DNA from 2 places in the Nocardiopsis sp. NPDC050513 genome. Region 1 is predicted to be linked to the other one. Evidence: riboswitches for the same ligand, from Rfam matches in the RefSeq annotation. Region 1 holds a riboswitch; the other holds the start of a gene.
The links. Region 1 has a riboswitch for S-adenosylmethionine ahead of thrC (threonine synthase). Riboswitches for the same ligand answer to the same signal wherever they lie in the genome.
Positions count from the first base shown of each region.

Region 2: linked by a shared signal. The riboswitch ahead of ACIBFB_RS02875 (aminotransferase class V-fold PLP-dependent enzyme) and the one ahead of thrC (threonine synthase) in region 1 are both predicted to bind S-adenosylmethionine.

Region 1 covers NZ_JBITHK010000003.1:109,617-113,682, forward strand. Annotated here, with positions in the region: gene ACIBFB_RS05695 (PadR family transcriptional regulator) at 1-167, opposite strand, end outside; gene ACIBFB_RS05700 (ubiquitin-like small modifier protein 1) at 289-567, opposite strand; gene thrC (threonine synthase) at 656-1,915, opposite strand; SAM riboswitch class I at 1,929-2,071, opposite strand; gene ACIBFB_RS05710 (trehalose-6-phosphate synthase) at 2,369-3,805, shown strand; gene ACIBFB_RS05715 (GrpB family protein) at 4,064-4,066, opposite strand, start outside.
Region 2 covers NZ_JBITHK010000002.1:37,868-41,933, forward strand. Annotated here, with positions in the region: gene ACIBFB_RS02865 (DinB family protein) at 19-561, opposite strand; gene ACIBFB_RS02870 (SAM-dependent methyltransferase) at 552-1,268, opposite strand; gene ACIBFB_RS02875 (aminotransferase class V-fold PLP-dependent enzyme) at 1,469-2,806, opposite strand; SAM riboswitch class IV at 2,864-2,978, opposite strand; gene ACIBFB_RS02880 (DUF3870 domain-containing protein) at 3,192-3,575, shown strand; gene ACIBFB_RS02885 (CaiB/BaiF CoA transferase family protein) at 3,584-4,066, shown strand, end outside.

The DNA of each region.
Region 1 (4,066 bases):
AGCGCGTGGTAGATCGACCCCCACTTGACGTTGGCCCAGGCGTCGGCGCCCCACGCCATGAGTTCGCGCCCCACCCGGTACCCGTGTGCCTGCCCGTGCATCCGCACCACACCCAGGACCAACAGCCGCGTCGCCGACATCTCCACCCTCGTCCGTCTCGATGCCACCAGCCTACGAGCGGTGCCGACGGGGGCCGACCGGTCCCGGACACGACGAACGGGGTGACACCGTCCCCCCGAGGGGAAGGGGACGGCGCCACCCCGCTCCGGAACGGCGGCGCGCGGCGGCTCAGCAGCCTCCGGCGACCGCCGGGATGATCGAGATCTGGGCGCCGTCGGCCACGTCGGTCTGGAGGCCCTTCTCGAAGCGCACGTCCTCGTCGCCCACGTACACGTTGACGAAGCGGCGGACCTTGCCCGCGTCGTCGAGGATCCGGGCCCGGATGCCCGGGTAGTTGGCCTCCAGGTCGTCGATGACCTCGGCGAGGGTCGCGCCCTCGGCGGACACCTCGGAGGCGTCGTTGGTGTAGGTGCGCAGGATCGTGGGCACGCGGACGCTGGCGCTCATGTCGTGTCTCTTCCTTCGTCGGGTGGGGTGCGGGGACCGGGACGCGTCACCGGGCCCCGCGAGGTCGTCGGGGTGGCCGCCGCGGCCGTCAGGCCAGGCCCGCCTCGGTGAACGCGGCCAGGGACGGGGCGATGGTGGCGGTCACGCCCGCGTCCACGGCGCCCAGGGTCTTGAGCCCGTCGCCGGTGTTGAGCACGACCGTCTCGGCCTTCGGGTCGAGCTTGCCCTCGCGCACGAGCTTGCGCAGGACGCCGGTGGTGACGCCGCCCGCGGTCTCGGCGAAGATCCCCTCGGTGCGGGCGAGGAGGTTGATCGAGTCGACCACCTCGGCGTCGCTCACGTGCTCCACGGAGCCGCCGGTGCGCCTGGCGATGTCGAGGACGTAGGGCCCGTCGGCCGGGTTGCCGATGGCCAGCGACTTGGCGATGGTGTCGGGCTTGACCGGCTGGATGACGTCGTGGCCCGCCTCCCACGCCTTCGCGACCGGCGAGCAGCCGGTGGCCTGGGCGCCGAAGATCCTGTACGGGCGGTCCTGGACCAGGCCGAGCTTGACCAGCTCCTGGAAGCCCTTGTCGATCTTGGTGAGCTGGGAGCCGGAGGCGATCGGGATGACGATCTGCTCGGGCAGCCGCCAGCCGAGCTGCTCGGCGATCTCGTAGGCCAGCGTCTTGGAGCCCTCGCCGTAGTAGGGGCGCAGGTTGACGTTGACGAAGCCCCAGCCCTCACCGGCCGGGTCGCCGATGAGCTCGGAGCAGAAGCGGTTGACGTCGTCGTAGTTGCCGTCGATGGCCACGACCTTGCCGCCGTAGACGGCGGCCATGACCACCTTGCCCTCCTCCAGGCCCGCGGGGATGAACACGCAGGACTCGAAACCGGCGCGGGCGGCCGCCGCGCCCACGGCGCCGGCGAGGTTGCCGGTGGAGGAGCAGGACAGGGTGGTGAACCCGAAGGTGCGGGCGGCCTCGACGGCGATCGCGACCACGCGGTCCTTGAAGGAGTGCGTGGGGTTGCCGGAGTCGTCCTTGATGTGGAGGGAGTCGAGGCCGAGTTCGGCGGCGAGGCGGTCGGCGCGGACCAGCGGGGTCAGGCCGGGGTTCATGTTGGGGAGTTCCGCGACGTTGGCCGGCACCGGGAGGAGGGAGCGGTAGCGCCAGATGTTGTTCGGGCCGCTCTCGATGTCGGCGCGGGCGACGGTCCCGAAGTCGTAGGCGACCTCGAGGGGCCCGAAGCAGAACTCGCACGCGAAGCGGGGGGTGAGGTCGTAGCGCTCGCCGCACTCGCGACAGGACAGCGCGGTCGCGGGGCCGAAGGAGCGGACGGAGGTGGGTTCAGTGGCGGCAATCGCCATGGCGAGGCGTCTCCCCTCATCTTCCCTGGTGGCCACCTTGACCCCAGGCCGGAGTTGGCACCTGCCCCAGCCGCCTCGCGAGGAGCGCGAGTATCGCATGCTGAGATGGTTGCCGGGGCTTCGTAGGGCCGGTCCCTCCACCCCTCTGGATGAGCAATATGAAATTGTGCGCCGACCCTGTCGGATCCGCACGGTCACTGTAACGGACACGTTGACCGGCTTTCCACACCGGGTGACCCGGAACACACGAACCCGCTCGTATGGTGAGACGTCCCCGGTCGGCGGCGTGGCCGCGGAGCCGCCGCGTTTCGTCGGTGTGACGTTCGCACGCGGTGGCCCGGCGCGCGTTTGGGCGCCCGGTCCACAGGCGAGACATTAGGGAACACCCCGCCCCGCACCCGCACCCCGCTCGCGGGCGGCAGATCCGATCCGCTCCACCGAGAGGACGAGTACGTGGACAAGGCGCAGATCCTCATCGCCTCCAACCGGGGACCCGTGTCCTTCGCGACCGCCGACGACGGCTCCCTGGAGCACCGCAGGGGCGGCGGCGGACTCGTGTCGGGGATGATCTCGGTGGCCTCGGAGATCGACGGCCTCTGGGTGTGCGCCGCCCTGTCCCCCGCCGACCGGCGCGCCGCGGCCGAGGCCCCCGGGGCACGCCTGGACCGGTCCCACGACCTGGGCGGCATGCGGGTCCACATGCTGGACATCCCCGAGGACACCTTCGCCGGCGCCTACACCGGCATCGCCAACTCGACGCTGTGGTTCACACAGCACATGCTGTACGACACCCCCGGCAAGCCCTCCTTCGGCTCCGGGTTCCGCCGGCGCTGGGAGGACTACGCCGCCTACAACAACGCGTTCGCGGAGGCCCTGGTGGCGGGGGCCGCCGACAACGCCCGGGTGGCGGTGCAGGACTACCACCTGGCCCTGGTGCCCCGCATTCTGCGCGCCCGCCGCCCCGACCTGCGGATCGCGCACTTCTCGCACACGCCGTGGGCGCCGCCGGAGTACTTCCGGATGCTGCCCGACCAGGTCGCCCGCGACCTGTTGGAGGGCATGCTCGGCGCCGACCACCTCGGGTTCCTCAGCCCGCGCTGGGCCGACGCCTTCCTGCGGTGCTGCGCGGAGATCCTGCGCGCCGACGTGGACACGGCCAAGCGCACGGTCGAGCACGGCGGCCGGGTGGTCGACGTGGGCGTGCACGCGCTGGGCGCGGACGAGGAGGGACTGCGCGAGAGCGCGGCGGACCCCAGGGTCGCGGCACGCCGGGAGACCCTGGAGGAGGTCGTCGGCGACACCCGGCTCATCGTGCGGGTGGACCGCACGGAGCTGTCCAAGAACATCGTGCGCGGGCTGGAGGCCTACCGCGAACTGCTCACCGGGCATCCGGAGTGGCGCGGGCGGGTCACCCACCTGGCGTTCGCCTACCCGAGCCGGGGCGACGTGCCCGAGTACCGGGAGTACACCGACGCGGTCCTGCGCGTGGCCAAGGAGATCAACGAGGAGTTCGGCACGGCCGAGTGGGCGCCGCTGGTGCTGGAGGTCAACGACGACTACCCGCGGTCGCTGGCGTCCTTCCAGATGGCGGACGTGCTGCTGGTCAACCCGATCCGCGACGGCATGAACCTGGTCGCCAAGGAGGGCCCCGTGCTGTCGGAGCGCGACTCGGTGCTGGTGCTGTCCCGTGAGGCGGGCGCGGCCGACGAACTGGGCGAGCACGCGCTGACGGTCAACCCGTACGACACGGTGGAGACGGCGGAGGCGCTGCACCGGGCGCTGTCGATGGGGCCGGACGAGCGCCGGAGGCGGCGTGAGCGGCTGCGGGAAGCGGCCGTGGCGCTGCCGCCGCGCCGGTGGTTCCAGGAGCAGCTGCGGGCCCTGGGCTGAGACGCCGGGCGCGCTGGCGCGGCCGGGGTCCGCGCCGGGAACGGGGCGGACGGCCGGGGTCCGGACCGGGGGCGGCGGTCGGTTCCGGGCGCCCGGGGCGGATCCGCGTCGGGGCGCGCCCGCCGTCGTGTGAGGGCGGGGAGCACCCCGGTCGCGGTGTCGCGGTCGGCGGACGGTGGGCGCGCGGGGGCCGCGGAGTGTGTCGGGACTGGCGGGGCGGAGGGCTCAGGGCGCGTCGGGTTCGGCGTGTTCGCCCCCTCA
Region 2 (4,066 bases), on a different contig from region 1:
TCCGCTGGTCTTCGCACCTCAGCCCCTGGCGTACCCGGCCCGGTACAGGTCGCGGAGCAGGGCGATCTCCGCCCCGTGGTGGAAGATCTCCCGGTTCAGGTGCAGGACCAGCGCCACCATCGGGAACTCCGCCCACTGGGGCGCCTCGGCCGCGCCGACGGGCGCGGACATCGCCTCGTCGTCGAGCTCCCCGACGTGCGCGCACCACGCGTGGTAGGCCGCGTGCAGCCGGGCCCGGGCGTCCTCGGCTCCGCTCGGCCAGTCGATCGTCTCCCGGGTGGCCGTCCGGTCGCCGAAGTGCCGGTTGACCCGTGTCTCCAGCACGTCCACGACGATGTGGCCGAGCCGCCACGCGAGGGTGGTCACCGGCGGCGGGTCGGGTTCGGAGACGGCGCCGTCGGGCGCGTACCGTCCGTCCGGCCTCCGGCGTACCGTCCAGCAGCCGGGAACGGGCTCCCACAGGTACTCCGCGTCGGAGAGGCCGTCCAACCTCGGCCACAGCGAGTACTCCCAGTAGAACTGGAGCTGCGCCAGTGTCTCCCCGGTCCAGTTCACCGCCACGGGCCCGGTCTCCCCGTGCGTGCCGCCGCGCGGCCCAGTCCGCCCCGGACACCGCTGCCCGGAGCGGACACGTCCTCGTCCGGGTAGGGCCACCAGGCGATGTCGGCGACGCCCGGTTCCACGGGCCGGAACGGGGCAAGGGCGTCGCGCACGGCCGCGTGGGGGGCGGTGGAGGTGAGGCAGAGGAATCCGCCGCCGCGCATGAGCGAGTGCAGGTCGCCGATCCACGTGGGCGGCGTGTCGGCGGCGGGGGGACGGGTCAGCAGGACGGCGAGCGGCCGGTCGAGGTCGACCAGGCCGCAGGTGCGCAACCGGTGCAGGAGCGTGGCGGGGTCGGCCCCGTCGCCGGAGAGGACCGCGGTGTCGGCGGCGGGGAGCACGCCCGCCGTGCCGTGCGGCGCGACGTGCACGACGGCGGCGTCGGGTCTGCGTTCCCGGACGCGTGCGACGGTGCCGGGTACGGCGCACCCCCAGTCGACGAACTGGTCCACGCCGGCGTCGGCGCACAGGTAGTCGACGACGCGGCCCAGGAAGCGCTCGTGCAGACGCAGCCGTTCGGCGTGGCGGGGGTCGGGGAGCCGGGTGTCCGCCCGACGGCCGAGGCCGACGACGCGCGACCGCTGCCCGGGGACCGGCACGGGATCCGGCCGCTGGGACGCGGCCGTGAGCGGGCCTGCCTTCGATCCTCGGACGTCCGTCACGATCACGCTCCCCCAGCCGGTCCGCTCCCGGGAGGCACGGCGCGTGGATCCGATCGGGACCGTCCGTAGCACGCCCTGCCGTCAGGGCCCGATGCTACCCCCGGGAAAGTGATCCGTCGCACAGGGTCGGGTGATTCGTGCCCCGGTTCTCCGTCTGGGTGGTATCCGCGCGGGATCCGTGGCAGGGAACCGCGCACCGTGCGGCCTCAGAGCACGTTGCGCGGATCCGGGACCGGCGCCAGCCGTCCGTCGCAGTCCGCGTACTCCCACCGGGGGCCGTGCCCGACGAGGGCGGCGACCGCCCCGACGAGCCGGTCGACGTGCTCGGTCGTGGTGCCCACGCCCAGGCTCGCCCGCACCGCCTGCGTGTGCCCCTCGGGCAGCAGGTGGCGGGTCAGGGGGTGGGCGCAGAACAGCCCGTCGCGCACGCCGATCCCGTACTCCGCCGACAGGGCGGCGGCCAACAGTTCGGCCGGAAGTCCGTCCACGGTGAAGGACACGATGCCCACGCGGGTGTGGTCGCTCCCCCACAGGTTCAGCTCGCGGACCCCGCGGATCTCGGCCAGTCCCGCGCGCAGCCGCTCCAGCAGGGCGGACTCGCGGATGTGCAGCAGTTCCTGGGTGGCGGGGGTGAAGGTGTCGCAGGCCGCGGCCAGGGCGACGGCGCCCAGGACGTTGGGGCTGCCCGCCTCGTGCCGCGCGGGCAGGTCGTTCCACCGGACCTCGTGCTCGGTGACCAGTCGGGTGGCCCCGCCGCCGGACAGGTAGGGGGTGGCCGCGCGCAGCCAGTCGGAACGCCCGGCCAGCACACCGGAGCCGAAGGGGGCGTAGAGCTTGTGCCCGGACAGGGCGACGTAGTCCGCGCCGGTGGCCGCGAGGCTGAACGGCAGGTGCGGCACGTACTGGGCGGCGTCGACCACCACCCGTGCTCCCTCGGCGTGGGCCACCCGGACCAGGTCCTCGACCGGCCAGATCTCGCCGGTGACGTTGGAGGCCGCGGTGACGCACAGCAGGGTCGGTCCGCCGGGGGCCTCGCTCAGGGCCCGCCCCGCGGCGGCGACGGCGGCCTCGGGGGACTCGGGCAGGGGAAGGCGCACGACCCTGCCCGCACGGGAGGCGGGGTGCTCCCAGGGCAGCAGGCTCGCGTGGTGCTCGGACTCGAAGACGACCACGGTGCAGCCCTCGGGCACGGCGCGCGCCAGGAGGTTGAGGGCGTCGGTGGTGCCGCGCACGAACACCACGGCGTCGGCGGGCTCGGTGCGCGTGCCCAGGAACCGGGCGACGCTGCGGCGGGCGCGCTCGTAGGCGTCGGTGCTCACCTGGGAGTGGTGGCCCGCGCCGCGGTGCACGCTGGCGTAGTAGGGCAGGGCGTCCGACAGGGCCTCGGCGACGGAGGTCAGGCACGGGGCGCTGGCCGCGTAGTCGAAGTTGGCGTAGTCGACGCGCTCGCCGGTGACGAGGGGGACGCCGGCGTCGGCGGCGACGATCGAGCACTCGGCGGCTTCGTGCGGGCGCGGGGTGTGGATGTGATGAACCGTGGTCAAGATGCACCTCATGTGTGGGTCGGGGGACCCACGTGGTGCCTCACGGCAACAGCTCGGGGTCCGCGCTTGTCAGACACGGTCGTGTCGGGACCTGGTCCTCACCCGGGGCACCCCACCGCGGAAGGAGGGTTGCCGGCCAGCAAGCCGGGGCTTGACGCTGGCACTCGTGACCTGGCGAGAAAGGTAGCACAGCCCCGCCCCCCGCGCACCGGCCGCCTGGTGTGCGCCCGCACACACCCCCGCTTGACACCCGCCGCGGAGCCTGGGACATACTGGAGCCGCCTGCCCTCACGCCGCGGGTGTCCGGCTTCCCCGGCCGCCCTCCAGGCGCGAGACTCCAGAGCATCGGAGTTTTCGCATGCCCGCGAGCGAGAGGTGTGTTGCTTTGCACGGCGACGACCGTATCCAGCAGCTGTTCCGCAACCCCAGGGTTGTCCTGATCTCCGGCTACGCCCGTCTTCCCGACACGGTGGCGAGCCACTCCCAGTACCAGCGGCTCGGCGTCGTGCTCGCCGTGGACACCGCCGACGACCGCATCGTCGCCGCGGACACCACGCTCCTCACCGCCCTGGCCAAGGAGTTCTTCCGCGCGCTCGTCGAGGGCGCCTCGGTGACCGAGGACATCGCCGAGATCGTCCAGCGGGTGCAGACGCGGTACGCGGGCCAGTCCGGCGCCGCCCTCACCACCGCGCTCCGCCGCTGCCTGGAGACCTACTACCAGCTCCGGGACGGCGACCAGCTGCCCGGGCACGCCGACGGCGAGGAGTGAGCGCCCCAGTGTCCGACACGCACGCCGAACCCGCCGCGCCCCCGCCCCTGGCCGGGGTGCGCGTGGCCGACCTGTCCCGGGTCCTGGCCGGGCCCTACGCCACGATGCTCCTCGCCGACATGGGCGCGGAGGTGGTCAAGGTCGAGCAGCCCGGACGCGGCGACGACACCCGCGCCTGGGGTCCGCCCTGGGCGGGCGCCGCCGACGCCGGTACCGAGAAGCCCGGTCCGGGGGAGTCCGCCTACTTCCTGTCGGTCAACCGCAACAAGCGCAGCCTCGCGGTGGACCTGAAGGACCCCGAGGGCCTGGCCGCCGTCCAGGACCTGTGCGCCTCCTCCGACGTCGTGGTCCAGAACTTCCGCCCCGGGGTCGTCGATCGTCTGGGCCTGGGATACGCCGACGTCAGCGCCCGCAACCCGGCGGTCGTGTACTGCTCGGTCAGCGGGTTCGGGCCCGAACACGAGCCCGCCGCGCGCCCCGGCTTCGACATC